3 regions of the Rhizobium sp. BK289 genome follow, and region 1 is predicted to be linked to each of the others. Evidence: predicted binding sites of a transcription regulator. Region 1 holds the regulator's gene; each other region holds the start of a gene.

Evidence for each region. Region 1 encodes LexA, which represses DNA repair genes until DNA is damaged. Its sites were predicted from a motif close to TGTTCNNNNTGTGTTCNG; they were not measured.
Region 2: FHT84_RS11425 (YifB family Mg chelatase-like AAA ATPase) is a predicted target of LexA. The motif match lies at 3,106-3,123, and genes of this name have one in related genera.
Region 3: dnaE (DNA polymerase III subunit alpha) is a predicted target of LexA. The motif match lies at 2,938-2,955, and genes of this name have one in related genera.

Annotation. Positions count from the first base shown of each region.
Region 1 is NZ_JACHZO010000009.1:142,744-149,892, forward strand. It holds gene eno (phosphopyruvate hydratase) at 1-32, opposite strand, end outside; gene kdsA (3-deoxy-8-phosphooctulonate synthase) at 182-1,021, opposite strand; gene FHT84_RS18990 (VOC family protein) at 1,018-1,905, opposite strand; gene lexA (transcriptional repressor LexA) at 2,331-3,053, shown strand; gene FHT84_RS19000 (ComEC/Rec2 family competence protein) at 3,200-5,395, opposite strand; gene gltA (citrate synthase) at 5,814-7,103, shown strand; gene lpxB (lipid-A-disaccharide synthase) at 7,130-7,149, opposite strand, start outside.
Region 2 is NZ_JACHZO010000005.1:124,055-131,203, forward strand. It holds gene FHT84_RS11405 (YraN family protein) at 1-270, shown strand, start outside; gene FHT84_RS11410 (endonuclease/exonuclease/phosphatase family protein) at 373-1,368, shown strand; gene FHT84_RS11415 (cupin domain-containing protein) at 1,465-1,968, shown strand; gene gshB (glutathione synthase) at 2,076-3,023, shown strand; gene FHT84_RS11425 (YifB family Mg chelatase-like AAA ATPase) at 3,215-4,747, shown strand; gene cysK (cysteine synthase A) at 4,842-5,810, opposite strand; gene FHT84_RS11435 (LysE family translocator) at 5,946-6,563, opposite strand; gene FHT84_RS11440 (cysteine hydrolase family protein) at 6,693-7,149, shown strand, end outside.
Region 3 is NZ_JACHZO010000017.1:44,848-51,996, reverse strand. It holds gene dnaE (DNA polymerase III subunit alpha) at 1-2,702, opposite strand, end outside; gene FHT84_RS26145 (hypothetical protein) at 3,058-3,654, shown strand; gene FHT84_RS26140 (DUF5680 domain-containing protein) at 3,730-4,197, shown strand; gene FHT84_RS26135 (ABC transporter ATP-binding protein) at 4,307-4,990, opposite strand; gene FHT84_RS26130 (lipoprotein-releasing ABC transporter permease subunit) at 5,005-6,315, opposite strand; gene proS (proline--tRNA ligase) at 6,343-7,149, opposite strand, start outside.

The sequences.
Region 1 (7,149 bases):
TCGCGGGCGATAATGTCGGTGATTGCGGTCATGATAGCTTCCTGCTCGCTGGTTTATAAATCGATTTAAATCGTCTTAATCGAAGGCGCGGAAATTACAATGGCGATCCGCGCCGCGATTTGGCACTCCTGCAGGCCGCGTAAAGCAAATTCATGTCAGCCTGTTGAATGCCCGATATTTCTTAAGCCTTGGCCACGGCGTCAAAGGCCAGCAGCTTCTCCAGAAGCCGCGGCATATCCTTCAGATAGACCATGTTCGGGCCGTCCGAGGGCGCATTGTCCGGGTCCTCATGCGTCTCGATAAAAACACCTGCGACGCCGACGGCGACCGCAGCGCGCGCCAGTGTCTCGACAAAGCGGCGGTCGCCCCCAGTCGAACCGCCCTGCCCGCCAGGCTGCTGTACGGAATGGGTCGCATCGAAGATGACGGGTGCGCCCATCGCTGCCATGATCGGCAGCGAGCGCATATCCGAGACCAGCGTGTTATAGCCAAAGGAAGCCCCGCGCTCGCAGAGAAGAATGTTCGGATTGCCGCTCTCATTGAGCTTGGCAAGCACATTCTTCATATCCCAAGGCGCAAGGAACTGCCCCTTCTTGACGTTGACGACACGGCCGGTCTTGGCCGCGGCAACAAGAAGATCGGTCTGGCGCGACAGGAAGGCCGGGATCTGCAGGATATCGACCGTCTTGGAAACGATGGCGCACTGCTCTTCCGTGTGGATGTCGGTCAAAACCGGAAAGCCATATTCCTTCTTGAGGTCGGCAAAGACCTCCAGCGCCTTTTCCAGGCCGATGCCGCGCTTGCCCGACAGTGACGTACGGTTGGCCTTGTCGAAGGACGACTTGTAGACAAGGCCGATGCCGAGCTTGCCGCAGAGTTCCTTCAGGACGCCGGCAACCATGAAAGCATGGTCGCGGCTTTCCATCTGGCAGGGGCCGGCAATCAGCGACAGCTTGGCGCTGTTGGAAAAGAGGACCTTGGAGGCACCCTCACCGACGGTGACTTCGGAATTCGTGGTCATGCTATCTCCTCGAAGGCGAACAATGCGCCCTGTCCGGGCGCCAGCCTTGCCAGTATACGATTGTTCTTACGCGTGTAGGTGACGCCGTTAGCAGCGAAATGCGACGATGTCACGGAAAGATCGCGCGTTTTGAAAAGGATTGCGCGTGCGCGCAGCCCGGGATCGCTGGTATGGACCGGCAAATCGTAGAATGCTTCCATTCCTTCCGGCGTCAAAACTTCGACATCGACATTGGCCGCCTTGATCGTCAGGCCGAAGGAATGCTCCAAGATCCGCGGACCGCCAACGACCTCTTCGAAAAAGCTGCGATACACCGCCGGTTTCAGCGCGGAAAGCGCCACCCGCGCAATGCCGGTCACCCCGTTTTTGTGACGCTCGAGTACGCTGCGATCGGCCGGCAGCGGATTGATGCGCTGGCAGCAGAAGGCCAGGAAATCCGGCGCACGCAGATCCGCCGCAAATGCGAGGCGAAAACCGGCCGTGGGTTCCGTTCCATCCGGCATCTTCATCGGCCGGGAGAAATCCAGCATGGGTCCAGCCGAAATCCCAGCCGCCTTGAAACGCCCATCATCGCCGACAGCATCGTCCGTGCCGAAAACCAGGGCCGAAAAACCATCCTCGGCAACGCGGAAGCGATAGGCTTGGTCGCGCGCAACAAAGACATTGCCGTCGGCAATGCTCGTCTCGCATTGCTCCTGCGAGGCCACGCCCAACGGTTCGAGATAGGTCTTGTCGGCAAGGAACACACAGGCATTTTCAGTGCCGAAGGGGTGGCGCGCATCCGGTGCGACCGTGAAGCCAAGCTTGCCCAGGCGCTCCCGCGCCAGAGCGATGTTGACGGTCGGCAGCACGAGATGATCCAGCGGATGCGGCGACAAAGTCATGGTCCTCCCTTGTTTGCCTGCAAAAGCAGATTTGCGCTCATACAATGCTCAATTCAAGCCGAAAGCCAAGCCCGTGAAAGCGCAGGAGAACGTGGGCCGGACGCAACTGCGGCAACCCGAGCGCACTGATTCTCAACTGCGGTCGAGTTATGTGCCAGTCGCCGTCTTCATTCGCACACGAGCAGAGCAGGATTGAGGTGAATCGTCCATAAGGCGAACAAAGCGGCATTTCTCATATTTATCGATGAATTAGCGCGGATATAATTCGCAAGGAATTTCAAGCGATCCAGTCGATGGCGGCAAATATTTGATAGGCTCCGCGAAGCTTTACCGAAATTTAAGCACTTGCAGAACACATATGGAACATATAGTGTCCGTTCTGGATTTGTTTCACGACGATTTTCTTGATTTGGGGTTCCAAGACGATGTTGACGCGCAAGCAGCAGGAACTGCTTCTCTTCATTCACGAGCGAATGAAGGAATCCGGTGTCCCGCCATCTTTCGACGAAATGAAGGACGCACTGGATCTGGCATCCAAATCCGGCATTCACCGTCTGATCACCGCGCTCGAGGAGCGCGGCTTCATTCGCCGCCTGCCCAATCGGGCGCGGGCACTCGAAGTCATCAAGCTGCCGGAGGCCTATAATTCAAGCCTGCAGCCACGACGCGGCTTTTCACCGAGCATTATCGAGGGCAGCCTCGGCAAACCCCAGCCAGTCGCGCCTCCAGCCCCGGCAAAGGTTGCCAACGACGAGCACAATAGTTCCGCATCGGTACCGGTCATGGGGCGCATCGCCGCCGGCGTTCCGATTTCCGCCATTCAGAACAACACGCACGACATTACCGTTCCCGCCGATATGCTCGGCTCCGGCGAGCATTATGCGCTGGAGGTCAGGGGCGATTCGATGATCGACGCCGGAATTTTCGATGGCGATACGGTCATCATCCGCAATTCGACGACAGCCAATCCCGGTGATATCGTCGTTGCGCTCGTCGACGACGAAGAGGCAACGCTGAAGCGATTCCGCCGCAAGGGCGCTTCCATCGCATTGGAAGCCGCCAATCCGGCCTATGAAACCCGTATCTTCGGGCCGGATCGCGTCAAGGTCCAGGGCAAGCTTGTAGGGCTTATTCGGCGCTATCATTGACAGACGAGTTATCACCAACAGTTGGACTATCATTGACGGGTGATATCTGCGCAGGTGGCGTACCGAATTTGCCGGTGCGCCAATCATAGGTTCGGTGCCTGGTCCATGGTCGCTGAGGGTTTTCGAAAGCGACAGAGACAATAGGCTTATCGGCCGTGAGCGTCATTTCGATGGACCCGGTTTTGCGCAATGTCGCACCGGTTATGAGCATTGCGGCCGGAACGGCAATAATCAAGTCGTAGCCGGATCGGCGTGACGACGATGTTTGCGGTATCGCAAGCCGGCGGCAGATAGGCGGCATTTTCGATGGTGACCAACATGGCGCCGTTGTCGAGCATCGCCACGCACCATGCGCCCTTCTGACAGGCGAAACTTCCCTGCATTGTCCGATCCAGAGCCTCCTCCATCGCCTTGCGGACTGCATTTTGCTCTTCCCTGCTTAACCGGCGGCGGCGATCGGTCGTCTTATTGATCTGCGGAAGCCGGTCATCAGCGGGGAGCATGGTGGGTGGCTGATGTTCGGTTGCGACCAGCGCCTTCTGCCATTGTTCGAAAATGAAGACCTGCGGCCTTTCGCGATTTGTGGCGAGTATATCGTCCTGTCGCAACGCAACCAGGACACCATCTTCGGAAATCATCAGATCCGGCTTCGGCACACCTGAGCCGAATGCCGCCACGCCGATGGATGAAAGCAGCAACAGCAAGCCTAAATGGCGAAGCCGGGTCCGCAGCACGGTCATGATCAGAAAGCCGGCAATGAAGGTCGGCATCAGCCAGCCGGGTTGGCGGCCGAAGGTGATGTCGCCTCCCCAACCGGCCACAGTTTTGGCGATCAGGATGACTAGTTCCAGTCCCTCGCCGGTGACGTTCCAAAACGGCCCGTCCAGGCCGATAGGCATCAGCAGCATTGCGGCCATGCCGAACGGCATGACAATGAAGGAGACGACCGGCATGGCCGCAAGGTTGGCGGCGAGACCGTATGTCGCCAGCCGGTGAAAATGCTCGATCGAAAAGATGGCCGTCGATGCACCGCCGATGAACGAGGTCGACAACACGCCACCGAAGAAGCGCGACACGAAGAGCAGCGGGCTTATCAGACGGATCCGCGAGAGGATGTTTTCGCGGTGCCGCCGCCGTTTCCACAGCGAATAGCCCGACACCAACGCCAGCGTCGCTGCATACGACATCTGGAAGCTTGGGCCGAGCACCTGCGACGGCGACAGAATGAGGATGACGATGGCGGATAGCGCGACATTGCGAAGGCTGAGCGACGGCCGATCGAAAAGTACGGCCACCAGCATGATCGCCATCATGATGAAAGCGCGTTCGGCGGATACGCCGAAGCCTGAAATCAGGTAATAGGCCGTTACCGTCAAAAGCGCGCCGAAGGCCGCGAACTTCTTGGTCGGCCAGGCCTGAGCAACTCCCGGAAACAAGCTGAACAGATAGCGCAGGCCGACGTAGAAGATGCCGGCCGACAGCGCCATGTTCAGCCCTGAAATTGCGATGATGTGAGTGAGACCGGCAATTCGCAGCGACTCGGTCGTATCCTTTGAGATCGCACGTCTCTCATCGGTGACAAGCGCTGCCGCAAAGGCGCCCGTATCTCCCGGCAAGGTTTCCCGGATCCTGTCTCCGATGCCGTTGCGCAGGCCGGCGAGCCAGATATCGGCCTTATCCAGCGGCGAATCTGCAACGCCATCACCGGATGGAGACAATAAGGTCGGGTTGCCATAGGCGAAACCGTTCGCACCGATTCCATTGAAATAGGAACTGAAGGCGAAATCATTGAGGTCAGGCAGAGCAGGCCCGGACGGCGGTGTCAGACGCGCCTTGCCCTGGATGCGATCGCCGAGATCGAACGGCTTCGCCTGCTTGCGTATGAAGATCGTGACCCGTTCCGGCGAACGGCGAATCGTAGGCTTTTCCGTCGTCTCGACCCGGACGACATAGCGCCAGCCTCCATTGTCATAGGATTCGCGCCGCTCGACGCGGCCGGTGACGGTCGTCGTCACCGCCGAGTCGAGCATCACAGTGGAAACCCGCCAACTTTCCCATTGCGCCAGCGCCATGCCGAGGCAAATAAGCATGCCGGCGAAAAGCAGGTGGCGAGACAGCCTACCCGCTTCCCGCCGGAGCGCGAAGCTGGCGGCAAAGACACAGAGGCCCGCCAGCACGGCTTGCGGAGGCGGATCGCTACTAGCCTTGAACCAGAAGATGGCACCAAGGCCCATATAGATCGACGCGAAAAGGATGGCGCGGCCGTGTGTCGCCTCCTCTTCGACCAGTCGAGCAACGCTTCCTCCAATGCGGCCCGCGACCAGAAGGAGACGCGAAGCCAACGGCGCCTGATCCTGCGTCCGCGCTCCTTGCCGCACTTTGGCGCGAAGCATGATCGTCGCAACAGCAGGCGAAGCTGCGAGGGCGCAGCGACATTCCGGCCTTCTTCCCGCTGCTCCGTTGCCTCCAAATTAGGCACTCGCCACCGCCCCCATACAAAACCACAGCTTCGGCGCGATTTTTGCCGTCACCATGCAGTGATTTCAACCGAAATCGGCATGAGAGAAACGAAATAGAGGCGGTTTCCCTGCGCAGCCTTGTCAATGACGCTACCGCAGTGCCCAAAAGTTGATACCGCATTGCACAATTCGGCAATGGGATAACTTGGCATTAGGCTCTGGATCATATAGCTAGTCGGTAGTCGCTTAACCTTTTGGCGCTTTTTATGGCGTCAATCCCGCCAAATCTTGGAGGATCAGCATGACGGAACAAAGCGCGAAACTAACTTGGGGTGAAAAGACGGTGGATTTGCCGGTGAAAACCGGAACCATCGGCCCAAGTGTCATTGATATTGGTGCCCTTTATAAGAACACCTCCACTTTCACTTACGATCCTGGCTTCACCTCGACCGCATCGTGCGAGTCCAGCATCACCTATATCGATGGCGACGAAGGCGTTCTGCTGCATCGCGGCTATCCAATCGATCAGCTGGCCGAACATGGCGATTTCCTCGAAGTCTGCTACCTGCTGCTTTACGGCGAGCTGCCGACGACGGCGCAGAAGAAGGACTTCGACTATCGCGTGACCCACCACACGATGGTGCATGAGCAGATGTCGCGCTTCTTCACCGGCTTCCGCCGCGACGCCCATCCGATGGCCGTCATGTGCGGCTGCGTCGGCGCGCTCTCGGCTTTCTATCACGACTCGACCGACATCACCGATCCGCACCAGCGCATGGTCGCAAGCCTGCGCATGATCGCCAAGATGCCGACGCTCGCCGCCATGGCCTACAAGTACCATATCGGCCAGCCCTTCGTTTATCCGAAGAACGATCTCGACTATGCGTCCAACTTCCTGCGCATGTGCTTTGCTGTTCCGTGCGAAGACTATGTCGTCAATCCGGTGCTCGCCCGCGCCATGGACCGCATCTTCATCCTGCATGCCGACCATGAGCAGAACGCATCGACCTCGACGGTTCGCCTGGCGGGCTCTTCCGGCGCCAACCCGTTCGCCTGCATTGCAGCAGGCATTGCCTGCCTCTGGGGTCCGGCCCACGGCGGCGCCAACGAAGCCGCGCTGAACATGCTGAATGAGATCGGCACCGTCGACCGCATTCCGGAATTCATCGCCCGCGCCAAGGACAAGAACGATCCGTTCCGCCTGATGGGCTTTGGTCATCGCGTCTATAAGAACTACGATCCGCGCGCCAAGATCATGCAGAAGACGGCGCATGAGGTTCTGGGCGAGCTCGGCATCAAGGACGACCCGTTGCTCGACATCGCAATCGAGCTCGAACGCATCGCTCTGACGGATGAATATTTCATCGAGAAGAAGCTCTATCCGAACGTCGACTTCTACTCCGGCATCACGCTGAAGGCTCTCGGCTTCCCCACGACCATGTTCACCGTTCTGTTCGCTCTCGCCCGCACCGTCGGCTGGATCGCTCAGTGGAACGAAATGATCGAGGATCCGCATCAGCGCATCGGCCGTCCGCGGCAGCTCTACACCGGTGCACCGCTGCGCGAATATGTGCCTGTTTCCAAGCGCTAAGCTTCGGTATTGAAACAAAAAACCGGTCAGAGATGACCGGTTTTTT
Region 2 (7,149 bases), on a different contig from region 1:
CGCATTCTCGCCATCCGCCACCGCACCAAGCTCGGCGAAATCGATATAGTCGCCCGCAAGGGTGATCTCGCCATCTTCGTCGAGGTCAAGTCGCGGCGCGGCGCACAGGAGGCGATCGACGCGGTTTCCTTCTCCTCGCAAAACCGCATCCGTGCCGCGAGCGACCTATGGCTCGCCCGACAGCCGGATTTTGCCCGCCTGTCACAGCGCTATGACATCGTCGCCATGTTGCCCGGCCGCTGGCCGCAGCATTTTCCGGATGCGTTTTGAGCACGGCGTTACAGGACCGTCACAAAATCATCCTATTGCCGAGCGATCAACGCTCGCGATTTTCCCGCCGGCGCGCATCATCTCGTTTCGACAGGCCTTATCATGATCCGCAACATCGTTTCCGCCTTTACCGTTCCCTCACAGGAGGAGCGCAGGGGCTTCGTTTCGCTTGAAAAAACCGCGGCCATTCATGCCGAGAAGCTTGCATCGCTCGCCTGCCTGAATGCGGTGCGCATCGGCGGGGCGGGCGCCAGGATCGAGGCTCTGTCCTTTCCGTTTACGGTCGCGGCCTGGAATCTCGAGCGCTGCCTGTTTCCGGAGGAAAGTGCGGCCAAGCTGCGGGAAACCGGCGCACCGCTGGTGCTGCTGTCGGAAATGGATCTGGGCATGGCCCGCACAGAACAGCGGGATCCGACCACCATCATCGCCGGCGAACTCGGCATGAGCCATGCCTATGGTGTCGAGTTTCTGGAGTTGAGCCTCGGTTCGGAGATCGAGCGCTCTTACTGCCGCGATGATTTCAATGAGAAGGGCTTTCATGGCAATGCCTTGATGGCTTCGGTCGCCCTGAAGGATGCTTTCTTGTTCCGCCTGCCGGGCGAGGCCGTCTGGTTCAACGACAGCAACGAGCAGCCGCGCATCGGCGATCGCTGTGCCGTTGGCGCGATCGTCGAGACCGAGGCGGGTCCGATGGTCGCCGTTTCCGTTCACCTCGAAAGTGTTGCGACCGCTGCCTATCGCGAGCGGCAGATGGCGGCACTGATCGATGAGGTCGAAGCCTTCGCACCCGGCCTGCCGATCCTGATCGGCGGCGATCTCAACACCGGCAACCATACCGGCGGCGATTATTCGACGGATACGCTTTTCGCCATGGCCGAAGGCCGTGGTTTCGAATGCCATGGCGGGCCGCTCGATCAGACGAGCACGCGTCCGAGCCTGATCACGCGTTTCCCTGACCGCGCCATGAAGCTCGATTGGTTTATCACCCGCGGCTTGAAGATCGGCCAAAGCCATCTCGTGTCTTCTCTCAATGGTGAGGGCAAGCCGCTCTCCGACCACGATATGGTCGTATGCACGATCGAAGGCTTTTCAGCCTGATCGCTGCAATCGTTAAAATGCGCTGGGTTTCATGAACCGCGCCGTTACCGCTTCCATGCGATGAGGTCGCAGACGCGCATGGAATTGGGGGATTGCATGGTCTTGAAACTGATGTTGGCGAGCATGGCGGCTTTTGCCGCGCGTGCCGTCCCGGCCGTAGTCGCGCTGCCGCAGTCGAAAAGCTTCGTAGCTGGCGCCAGCAACGAAATGGAAATGAAGCCGTCGCCGATCGAACCCTCCTGGGTTTTGTCGGGTAATCCGGTCGCCCGCATCGCCGAGCATTCGCGCGGGCAGGACGATGCCGCGATGACGGCGTTGTGGGATTGCACCGCTGGCGAGTTCCGCTGGTATTTCGGCTGGGACGAAACGGTGATGATCCTCGAGGGTGAGGTGCATATCACTACGGAAGACGGCGTCGAGCGGACGCTCAGCGCCGGCGATGTCGCCTATTTCGCCGGCGGCACCTGGGCGACATGGCGCATCGATCGCTACCTGCGCAAGGTCGCCTTTCTGCGCAAGCCGTTCCCGAAGCCTCTGACGATGGCTTATCGCCTGCGCAACTTCGTCCGCCAGGGCGGCGCACAGGGTCTTGCCGCCTGAGTGCGGCAGGCCTGTCGAGCAAACCTCCGGCGGAAGCCCTTGAATAGTCGTTGCGTTTGGATGCGGGCCGACCTACATCTGTGCGCAAATCCGAGCGAGGGCTGATTATGGCTGGTATCAAGAATGTTGCGGTCCAGATGGACCATGTGAAAAGCATCAACATTGCGGGTGACTCCACCTTCGCCATGAGCCTCGAGGCGCAGAACCGTGGCTACAAGCTCTTCCATTACACGCCAGAGCGGCTGAGCATGCGCGACGGCAGGATCTATGCCTCCGTCGAGCCGATGATCCTGCGCGACGTCAAGGGCGATCACTTCGAACTCGGCGAACCCGAGCGCGTCGATCTCTCGACGATGGACGTGGTGCTGCTGCGCCAGGACCCGCCCTTTGACATGGCCTATATCACCTCGACACATCTGCTCGAACGCATCCATCCGAAGACGCTCGTCGTCAACGATCCGGCATGGGTGCGCAACTCGCCTGAAAAGATCTTCGTCACCGAATTCGCCGATCTCATGCCGAAGACGCTGATCACCCGCGATCCGGCTGAAATCCGCCGTTTCCGCGATGAAATGGGCGATATCATCCTGAAGCCGCTCTACGGCAATGGCGGCGCCGGTGTGTTCCACTCGACCCGCGACGACCGCAATCTCTCGTCCCTGCTCGAGATGTTCGGCCAGCTCTTCCGCGAACCCTTCATTGCCCAGCAATATCTCCCCGACGTGCGCAAGGGCGACAAGCGCATCATCCTCGTCGATGGCGAGGCCGTCGGCGCGATCAACCGCGTGCCGGCCGAGCATGACGCCCGCTCCAACATGCATGTGGGCGGTCGCGCCGAAGCGACCGAGCTGACAGCGCGCGAGAAGGAAATCTGCAAGCGCATCGGACCGGCCCTGAAGGAGCGCGGCTTCCTGCTCGTCGGCATCGACGTCATCGGCGACTATATGACCGAGATCAACGTGACGTCGCCGACCGGCCTCCGCGAAGTCAAGCGCTTCGGTGGCGCCGATATCGCCAGCCTGCTCTGGGATGCGATCGAAGCCAAGCGATCCTGACCGGCAGTTCCCGCCACGCTTTCAGCTGAATGATCTATTTACCCCCGCATGTCGATAATTTCGACATGCGGGGTGAAATTTTTGTTCGTTTATTGTTCTTGTTTCATTCCTTGTCTTATGCCAGATTGCAACCCGAAGTTTGCTGATCGGGGCACGTAACGGCAAACGGGTTCGGCGACAGGGGATAGGGCATGGTAGCGCGCGTCAGTACGGTGGCGTTTCAGGGGATCGAAGGCGTACCCGTCGAAGTGCAGGTGATGATCGCGCCGGGCAAGGTGCTGATGCATATCGTCGGCCTGCCCGACAAGGCGGTGGCCGAGAGCCGGGAGCGGGTTCAGGCGGCGCTGCACGCCTCCGGCCTTGCCCTGCCGCCGAAGAAAGTCACGGTCAATCTCGCGCCGGCGGACCTGCCCAAGGAGGGCAGCCACTTCGATCTTGCCATCGCGCTTGGGCTGATGGCGGCGCTCGGCGCGATCCCCGCTGATGCCCTGTCGTCCTACACCGTTATCGGCGAACTCAATCTGGATGGCACGATTGCACCCGTTGCCGGCGCGCTTCCCGCCGCGATCGCCGCCAATGCCATGGGCAGAGGGCTGATCTGCCCGGCCGAAAGCGGCCCCGAAGCCGCCTGGGCCGGCAAGGAGATCGATATTCTGGCGCCGCGTAGTTTGATCGCGCTCGCCAATCATTTCCGTGGCACACAGGTCCTGTCACGGCCGGAACCGTCAGTCCGCGCCAATGCCGCCAACCTGCCCGACCTCGCCGATATCAAGGGGCAGGAAAGCGCCAAGCGCGCCCTGGAAGTGGCGGCCGCCGGCGGCCATAATCTGCTTTTCGTCGGGCCTCCCGGCTCCGGCAAGTCGATGCTCGCCTCGCGCCTGCCGTCGATCCTGCCGCCCTTGTCGACGAATGAACTGCTGGAAGTGTCGATGATCCATTCGATCGCCGGTCAGCTTTCCGGCGGCAAGCTCTCGGACCGGCGGCCTTATCGCGCGCCGCATCATTCCGCCACTATGGCGGCGCTCGTCGGTGGCGGCTTTCGCGCTCGGCCAGGCGAAGTGTCGCTCGCCCATCACGGCATTCTGTTCCTTGACGAACTACCGGAGTTTTCGCCGCAGGCGCTCGATGCGCTGCGCCAGCCGCTGGAAACCGGCGAATGCGTCATCGCCAGAGCAAACCACCGTGTCTCCTATCCGGCCGGCATTCAGCTCGTGGCGGCGATGAACCCGTGTCGTTGCGGCATGGCCGGCGAGCCGGGGCATACCTGCGCCCGTGGGCCGCGTTGCGCATCCGATTATCAAGGCCGCATTTCCGGCCCCTTGCTCGATCGTATCGATATCCGCATCGACGTGCCGGCGGTCTCCGCCGCCGACCTCATCCGGCCGACAGCCTCGGAAAGCAGTGCTGATGTCGCGCTCCGCGTCGCCCGCGCCCGCGAACGGCAGCGGGAACGCTTCGAACGAGCCGGCATGAAGGACGTCGCCACCAACGCCCGCTGCTCGACAGCGGTGATCGAAACCATCGCCGAGCCGGATGCCGCCGGCCTGCAATTGCTGCGCGACGCGGCCGAGAAGATGAAATTCTCCGCCCGTGGCTATCATCGCATTCTCAAGGTGGCGCGTACCCTTGCCGATCTCGATGACAAGCCGACCGTCGGGCGCATCCATCTTGCCGAAGCCATCTCCTACCGGATTGCCGGCGAGCGACTGACCGCGCATGCCTGACAATTCGAGACTCTGCAGCACCCGATCGCCTTCAGCCTGCTCAAATAAAAAGGGCGCCGCAGCACCCCTTTCTCAATCAATTACTGCCGTTAACTCAGCCGCCAAGTCCTTCGAACAGCGCCGTCGAGAGATAACGCTCGGCGAAGGACGGGATGATGACCACGATGGTCTTGCCTTCGTTTTCGGGACGCTGGCCGATCTTGATCGCGGCCGTCAATGCTGCACCCGAAGAAATACCGACTGGCACGCCTTCGAGCTTGGCGACGAGCCGCGCCTGCTGGAACGCCTCGTCATTGCTGACGGTGACCACCTCGTCATAGACATGAGTGTCGAGGATCTTCGGCGCGAAGCCGGCGCCGATGCCCTGGATCTTGTGCGGGCCGGGATTGCCGCCGGAGAGAACAGGCGAATCCGTCGGCTCGACAGCGATGACCTTGATGTCGGGCTTGCGGGCTTTCAGAACTTGGCCGACGCCGGTGATCGTGCCGCCAGTGCCGATGCCGGCAACGAAGATATCGACCTTGCCTTCGGTATCGTTCCAGATTTCCTCGGCTGTCGTCTTGCGATGGATTTCCGGATTGGCGGGATTTTCGAACTGCTGCGGAATGATCGCATCCGGCAGGCTCGAGGCCAGCTCTTCCGCCTTGGCGATCGCACCCTTCATGCCCTTCGGTCCCTCGGTCAGCACCAGCTCGGCGCCGAGCAGCGCCAGCATCTTGCGCCGCTCGATCGACATGGTCTCGGGCATGGTGAGGATAAGGCGATAACCCTTGGCGGCGGCGGCGAAGGCGAGCGCGATGCCGGTATTGCCCGAGGTCGGCTCGATCAGCACGGTCCTGCCGGGAGCAATCTTGCCCTGCGATTCCAGGCTCTCGATCATGGCGACACCGATGCGGTCCTTCACGGACGCGATCGGATTGAAGAACTCGAGCTTTGCCAGGAGGTTGGCCTTGACGCCCTTCTCCTTCGCCAGCTTGTCGAGGCGGACGATCGGCGTGTCACCAATGGTCTCGGTGATCGAGGTATAGACGCGGCCGCGACCGGGTTTGCGGGTGTCGGACATGGGTAGCTCTCCCTACGTTTGAATTATGCGGTGACAATAGGATCAAACGCCTGCGGACACCAGAGTGCGCGCCCTTTGTGCCGCATCGGCCGTGAGAAAAGAATCTCCGGGAACCTTTCTCCGGGGATGTTTATTTCACGCGGCACGTGCCGCGATGAAGGCGGCCGTAGCGGCGAGGATGCTGGCCGCGACCCGGTTCAGGATCTGCAGCGCCCTCGGCTTCTTGAGGAAGGTGCGCGCCCGCGACGCCAGCAACATATAGGGCACGAGAACGATCAGAAGGACGACGAAGGTCGCCGCCACCAGCGTCGCATATTCGCGCAGCCCGATGCTGCCGATATCGATCAGGGTCGGCACCAGCGCGACATAGAAAAGCATGGTCTTGGGGTTGCCGAGCGTGACAAGCAGGCCGGAGAGGAAGGACATGCCGGCGCCGTTCGATTTCTTCGCGGCAACGTCGGTTGCAAGCAGGCCCGCTGTCCAGAGCTTCCAGGCGATATAGCCGAGATAAAGCGCACCGGCGATCTTGATGAGGATGAAGACCTCGGTGAAAGTCTGCGCGACAAAGGCAAGCCCGAGAACGACCGCCGTCAGGTAGATGGTGTCGCCGAGCACGAGGCCGAGGCCCATGAAGAAGGTCTCGCGAAAGCCGGAGCCGAGGGCGCGCGCCACGATTGCCGTGATGCCCGGGCCGGGAATGGCCGCCGCGACGAAGAGCGCGCCGCAATAGGCGAGCAGGGATGCGAGCGTCATGACTATTTCCTCCTCAGATGGTGCCTGCTCTATCGCACCACCTTTGCGTTTTCAAGCGATTGCGCTGATGCTGCGAACATACTACCAAGGCGTTGACGACGCGTCGAAACCGCTCTGCCCAAGGATATCATGTCTTCCGCATTGCTCCTGATCGATCTTCAGAATTCCATCCTGACCGGCCTCGGCACGCCGGAGCGTCAGCCTGATATCGATGCTGCGTTGGAGGCTGTTATCGCCAAGCTCGCGGCGCTGAAGCACAGCGCCCGCGCCGCTGGCATTCCCGCCTTCATCGTCCAGCATGACGGCACCCCAGGGCATCGCCTGGCGAAACGCGGCGAAGGCTGGCAATTGCGCCGGGAAATCGCCCCTGAAGCCGGCGATGTCGTGGTGCACAAGACGAGCTGCGATTCCTTCTTCGAGACGGATCTGGAGGTGCGGCTCAAGGGCCGTGGCGTCACCCATCTCATCGTCGGCGGCTGCATGACCCAATTCTGCGTCGATACGACCGTGCGGCGCGCCGTTTCGCTCGGTTTCGACGTCTCGCTGATATCCGACGGGCACACGACGGCGGATATGGGCAAACTGA
Region 3 (7,149 bases), on a different contig from region 1:
CCGGCGCAGATCAGGCTTTCCAGAACGCGGCGGTTGATCTGCTTGGGATCGATGCGAAGGCAGAAATCCTCGATGCTGGCAAAGGGCTGATCGCCGCGCACCTCGACAATGTGATCAACGGCGGATTCGCCCACACCCTTGATGGCCGCCAGCGCATAATAGATGCGGTTGTCACCCGTTTCGAAATGGCGGAAAGAGGTCTGCACCGAGGGCGCGATGACCTCGATGCCCAGGCGCTTGGCATCCTGGCGGAAGTCGTTGACTTTCTCGGTATTGGACATATCGAGCGTCATCGACGCTGCCAGGAACTCCACCGGATAGTGCGCCTTCATATAGGCGGTCTGGTAGGAGACAATGGCGTAGGCTGCGGCGTGCGACTTGTTGAAGCCGTAATTGGCGAACTTGGCGAGCAGATCGAAGATAACGTCGGCCTGCCCCTTCGACACGCCGTTCTTGATGGCGCCATCAACGAAGCGCTCGCGCTGCTGGTCCATCTCCGCCTTGATCTTCTTACCCATGGCGCGGCGCAGAAGATCGGCTTCACCGAGCGAATAGCCGGAGAGCACCTGGGCGACCTGCATCACCTGCTCCTGGTAGACGATGACGCCTTGCGTTTCTTTCAGCAGGTAATCGATCTTCGGGTGGATCGACTCGATCTCCTCCTCGCCATGCTTGCGGGCATTATAAACCGGAATATTCTCCATCGGGCCGGGGCGATAGAGGGCAACCAGCGCGATGATATCCTCGATGCAGTCCGGGCGCATGCCGATCAGCGCCTTGCGCATGCCCGCACTTTCCACCTGGAACACGCCGACCGTCTCGCCGCGCGAGAGCATGTCGTAAGTTTTCTTGTCGTCGAGCGGGATGCTGGCGAGATCGATCGAGATGTCGCGCTTGGCGACGAAATCGACCGCCGTCTTCAGGACGGTCAGAGTCTTGAGGCCAAGGAAGTCGAACTTCACGAGGCCGGCCTGCTCCACCCATTTCATGTTGAACTGGGTGACCGGCATATCGGAACGCGGGTCGCGATACATCGGCACCAGCTTCGAAAGCGGGCGGTCGCCGATGACGATACCGGCGGCGTGGGTCGAGGCGTGGCGATAGAGGCCTTCGATCTTCTGGGCGATGTCGAGAAGCCGGGCGACGACCGGCTCCTTGTCCGCCTCCTCCTGCAGGCGCGGCTCCTCCTCGATCGCCTTGCTGAGTGGGGTCGGATTGGCGGGATTGTTCGGCACGAGCTTGCAGATCTTGTCGACCTGGCCGTAGGGCATTTCCAGCACGCGGCCGACGTCGCGAAGGGCGGCGCGCGCCTGCAGCGAACCGAAGGTGATGATCTGCGCCACCTGTTCGCGGCCATATTTGGCCTGCACGTAGCGGATCACCTCTTCACGCCGATCCTGGCAGAAGTCGATATCGAAGTCCGGCATCGAGACGCGTTCCGGATTGAGGAAGCGCTCGAACAGCAGCGAGAAGCGCAGCGGATCGACGTCGGTGATGGTGAGTGCGTAGGCGACCAGCGAGCCCGCACCCGAGCCGCGGCCCGGCCCGACCGGGATATCATGCCGCTTGGCCCATTTGATGAAGTCCGAAACGATCAGGAAGTAGCCGGGGAACTTCATGCGCTCGATGACGCTGAGTTCGAACTCCAGGCGCTCGCGATAATCCTTTTCCTCATAGCCTGGCGCCATGCCGAGCGAGGCGAGACGCTGGTCGAGCCCCTCGACGGCCTGGGCGCGCAGCTCTGCCGACTCGGCGCGCTCGGCCTCCTCCGCATCATCGGTCGCGCCGGTGAAACGCGGCAGGATCGGCTTGCGGGTCTTCAGGATGAAGGAGCAGCGGCGAGCGATCTCGACCGTATTTTCCAGCGCCTCCGGCAGATTGGCGAAAAGCTTCGCCATGTCGGCTCGGCTCTTGAGATAATGATCCGGCGTCAGACGAAAACGCGTATCGTCCGAGACGATGGCGTTATGAGCCACCGCCATCAGCGCGTCATGCGCGTCGTAATCGTCACGCGTCGGGAAAAAGGCCTCGTTGGTCGCGACCAGCGGAATCTCATGCTCGTAGGCCATCGCGATCATCTTCTGCTCATGGCGGCGATCATAGGCGCCATGGCGCTGCAATTCGAGATATAGCCGGTCACCGAACAGGCGTTTCAAGGTCAGCAGACGGGAGAGCGCCTGCGCGGCATGCCCCTCCTTCAGCGCCATATCGATCGGCCCGCTCAACGAGCCGGTCAGCGCGATCATGCCTTCCGTGCCGATCTCTTCCAGCCATGAGCTGGTGATGTGAACGGCACTGTTGCCCTCGCCGCCGAGATAGGCGCGGCTGACAAGATCGACAAGGCGTTCATAGCCCCGCTCGGTCGCAGCAAGCAGCACGATGGACGGCAGCTTGGCGAGCGCCTGCTGCGGCCCGCGTTTCTCACTTTCGCTGCCATCTTCCATGTCGATCGATACCTGGCAGCCGATGATCGGCTGCAGACCTTCGTCCATCGCCTTCTGCGAGAATTCGAGAGCAACGAAGAGATTGTTGGTATCGGTAATGGCGATGGCCGGCTGGCTGTCGCTGGCAGCCTTGGCCAATATCTTCTTGAGCGGCAGCGCGCCCTCTAGCAGCGAATAAGCGGAATGAACCCTGAGGTGCACGAATTCCGGCATCTCACCGGCCGGCGCTGCCACGCCGCTGCCACCCATATCCGCCATCTCAAACCCTTCCGCATGCCCACATGAATCGGTGTTATTGTCGGCATTGCGGATCGTAAAGTCCATAAGTTGCTCCCATCAAATATGGGAACAGCAAGAGCAAATGGGGATAAAACTTACATCGCCATCATGATGAGGGAAAAGCTGGTGACGAACATGACGATGGAGGTGAATGCTGCAACGTCTCGAATGATATCGGTCATTTACGCGCTCCTTACTCGTTATGTTTCTTTTCTGTTCTGTTTTTGTTCGAAAGTCAATAGGAGCATCAATAAATTTCATCGCACGACTTTTCCGTTCTCCGATGGACGCCGGAAATGCCCGGCGCTATTGAGATGCGAACAGGGAGACCACGATGAAATCACTTGCCTGCGCTCTCATTCTCCTTTCGCTGACAACTACGGCCCGCGCTGAAGATGCGATAGCGCCCGGCCGCATCATCGACGCCGCGATTGGCGATTGGAACAAGGATGGCAAACCGGATCTCGCACTTCTGGTGGCGCCCTCTCCGGATGATCAGGCCGACAATCCGATCGGCATCCATATCTACCTGCGCGATGACGAACACTCCTTGCTGAAGCTCGCCGCAAGCGCTCCGAACAAAATATGGGGCAGCGTCGAACCCGGCGGCATCGTCGGCCAGGAGCCGTCGATCTCGGCGCTCCCAAACGGCTCGATCGCGATCGCATCGCAGAATGACGCCATCGGCCGCGATCGCTGGACTCAGACATTGACGCTCGCCTATCGCAACAACAACTTCGTGGTGGCCGGCTACACCTACGACTCCCGCGACACGCTCGAACCGGACAACAGTCACAGCTGCGACTATAACGTTTTGACCGGCAAGGTGACCAAGGATGGTAAGGCGCTGAAGGCCGATGCCAAGACCGTGACCATCCAAAACTGGCAGGACGATCTCGGCCAGAAGGCCTGCGAAAGCGGGTATCGCTAGCGCATGTTCTCTTTTTGTTCTTTACAAGCCCAACGTTGAATGGCATCCTACCCCCTCACCAAAATGGAGAGGGTCATGCCGGATCTTGCCGAGCTGAACGATTTTATTGTCATCGCCAAAGCGGAGACCTATGTCGGCGATGGCGAGAGGCTGCCGTCCTGCCGCAGCGGCTCACATGATATCGGCTATACAAGCGGCCGCTGGCGCTATCTCGACAGCTATTTCGGCGGCACGGACTTCGCCGGACAGGAGCTTGTGTGGTGTGACGGCGAGCCGGTCTGGGCCATGAATTATTTCGGCCATATCGTCGAGCCTGATCTGATCGACGGCACCCGCGCCGGCATGGTCATCAAGGCGGCACTTCTGCGTCTCTATCTCGATGAAAAGCGCTTTCTCGGCGGCTTCGAGTTCGAACATGCCTACGGCCGCTATATCGACCGCAGCACCGGGTCGTGCAACCACTTCACCGGCCATGAGGCCATCATGGTGAAGGACCGCAAGGCCTATGAACTGGATTATCGCGGCGGCCTGATCGTACCTTAGAGCGGCGCAGCGTTTCTCGAAATCACGGAACCGCTCTATATCTTCGTGATCTCACAATTCCGGATGGAAAACCACGCAGCACTGTTCCTGGAATTGCTTCAACGGGCGATCAGACCTCGACCACCTTGCCTTCGCTTAGGGTGACGCGGCGATCCATGCGAGCGGCGAGTTCGTGATTATGGGTGGCGATCAAGGCAGCAAGACCCGACTGGCGCACCAGCGCCTCCAGAGCATCGAAGACGTAATGCGCGGTCGCCGGATCGAGGTTGCCGGTGGGTTCATCCGCCAGCAGCACCAGCGGCGCGTTGGCGACGGCGCGGGCGATCGCGACGCGCTGCTGCTCGCCACCGGACAGCTCCGCCGGGCGGTGATCGGCGCGATGGCCGATGCGCATATAGTCGAGAAGCTGGGCGGCCCGCTCGCTCGCATCCTTGCGCGAGAGGCCGGAAATGAGCTGCGGCATCATGATGTTCTCGAGCGCTGAGAACTCGGGCAACAGATGATGGAACTGATAGACGAAGCCGATCTCGCTGCGGCGCACCGCCGTGCGCCTATCGTCGGACAAGGCCTCGCAGGCCTGGCCATTGACGACCACCTCGCCGCCATCGGGATGCTCCAGCAGACCAGCCACGTGCAGCAGCGTCGACTTGCCCGTTCCTGAAGGCGCCACCAGCGCGACGATCTCACCGCTGCGCAAGGCGAAATCTGCCCCCTTCAGGATCGACAGGCGCGTCTCACCCTGCCCGTAATGACGCTCCACGCCCGAAAGCTGGAGAACGACGTTGCGTTTCATCAAATGCGAATTCCTTATTCGTAGCGCAACGCCTGCACCGGATCGAGCCGCGAGGCACGCCAGGCCGGAAAGATCGTAGCAAGGAAGGAAAGCGTGAGAGCCATCACCACAACCGAGACGGTCTCACCGAGATTCATCTGAGCCGGCAATTTGCTGAGGAAATAGACTTCCGGATTGAAGATCACGGTACCCGAAATCCAGGAGAAAAACTGACGGATGGACTCGATATTCAGGCAGACCACAACGCCGAGGATCACACCCGCAAGCGTGCCGACGACGCCGATGGCCGCGCCTGTCATGAAAAAGATACGCATGATGGCGCCCGATGTCGCACCCATGGTGCGCAGGATGGCAATATCGCTGCCTTTGTCCTTCACCAGCATGATCAGGCCGGAGATGATATTCAGGGCTGCGACAAGGACGATCAGCGTCAGGATCATGAACATGGTATTGCGCTCGACCTGCAGGGCCGAGAAGAAAGTGGCATTGACCTGCCGCCAGTCCGTCAGGAAGATCTGTCGCCCGGCGGCTTCTTCGATCTTCGGCCGCAGCTCATCGACATCGTCGGGATTGGTGATGAAGAGCTCGATCTTTTCGACGATGCCTTCGGCGTTGAAGAAGACCTGCGCCTCCTCCAGCGGCATGAAAACGACCGAAGAATCATATTCCGACATGCCGACCTCGAAGATACCCGAGATCGTGTATGCCTTGACGCGCGGATTGACGCCGAAGGGCGTGACATCGCCGTCCGGCGCCGTGAGCGTGATCTGATCACCGACCGTCAGCCCCAGTTGCCGCGCGAGGCGGCTGCCGACCAGAACACCCTGCCCGGACGCGAAGCCGACCATATCGCCAGAGACAACGTGATCGGAAACCGACTTGAGTTTCGTCAGGTCTTCCGAGCGGATGCCGCGCACCAGCGCGCCGGTGCCCGAGCCACCGCGTCCCGAGGCGAGTGTCTCACCCTCCACGAGCGGCAAGGCCATGGTGACGCCGGGTACGGCGGAAAACTTCTTTGCCAGCTCGGCATAATCATTCAGCGGCGAATCGATGGGCTGTACCACCACATGGCCGTTGAAGCCGAGAATCTGCTTGAAGAGTTCGGCGCGGAAACCGTTCATGACCGCCATGACGATGATCAGCGCCGCGACGCCGAGCATGATGCCGACCAGAGAGAAGCCGGCAATGACCGAAATCGAAGCTTCCTTGCGCCGGGAGCGAAGATAGCGCCAGGCAACGAGCCGTTCGAAACCGGAGAACGGGCGAGACGATGGGCCGGCCTTGAACGAATTTTCCTGCTGTTCCACTGCCGCGCTCACCGCCATTCGCCTTCCATCCTATTTAATCGTCAATCAGCCGGCCAGCCGCTTGATTGCCGCATCGACCGTCATCGTCTCGCGAGCGCCGGTCTTGCGGTCCTTCACTTCCACTTCGCCGCCCGCGATCGAACGCGGCCCGACGATGATCTGCACGGGCACGCCGATCAGATCGGCCGTCGCGAACTTCGTTCCGGCACGCTCGTCGCGATCGTCATAGAGCACGTCCCTGCCGGCCTTCGACAGCGCGGCATAGACGGTTTCGCAGGCGTCATCACAAGCCTGATCGCCGGCCTTCATGTTGATCACCACGACATCGAACGGCGCGACCGATTCCGGCCAGATGATTCCGTTCTCGTCATGCGATGCTTCGATGATGGCGGGAACAAGGCGTGTCGGTCCAATACCGTAAGATCCCATGTGGACAGCATGTTCCTTGCCGTCCGGACCCTGGACTTTCGCACCCATCGGCTCGGAATATTTCGTGCCGAAATAGAAGATGTGGCCGACCTCGATACCACGCGCCGACAGGCGATCGCCTTCCGGAATGGCGTTGAAGGCGGCTTCGTCATGCATTTCCGAGGTAGCGGCGTAGACCGAAGTCCATTTATCGAAGATGCTCTTCAGGCTGGCGGCATCATCGAAATTCGTGTCTTCGCCCGGAATGTCGAAATTGACGAAATCCTTGTGGCAAAAAACTTCCGACTCGCCGGTATCAGCAAGAATGATGAATTCGTGGCTGAGATTGCCGCCGATCGGGCCGGTATCGGCACGCATCGGAATTGCTCTCAGGCCAAGACGATTGAAGGTGCGCAGATAGGCGGCGAACATCTTGTTATAAGA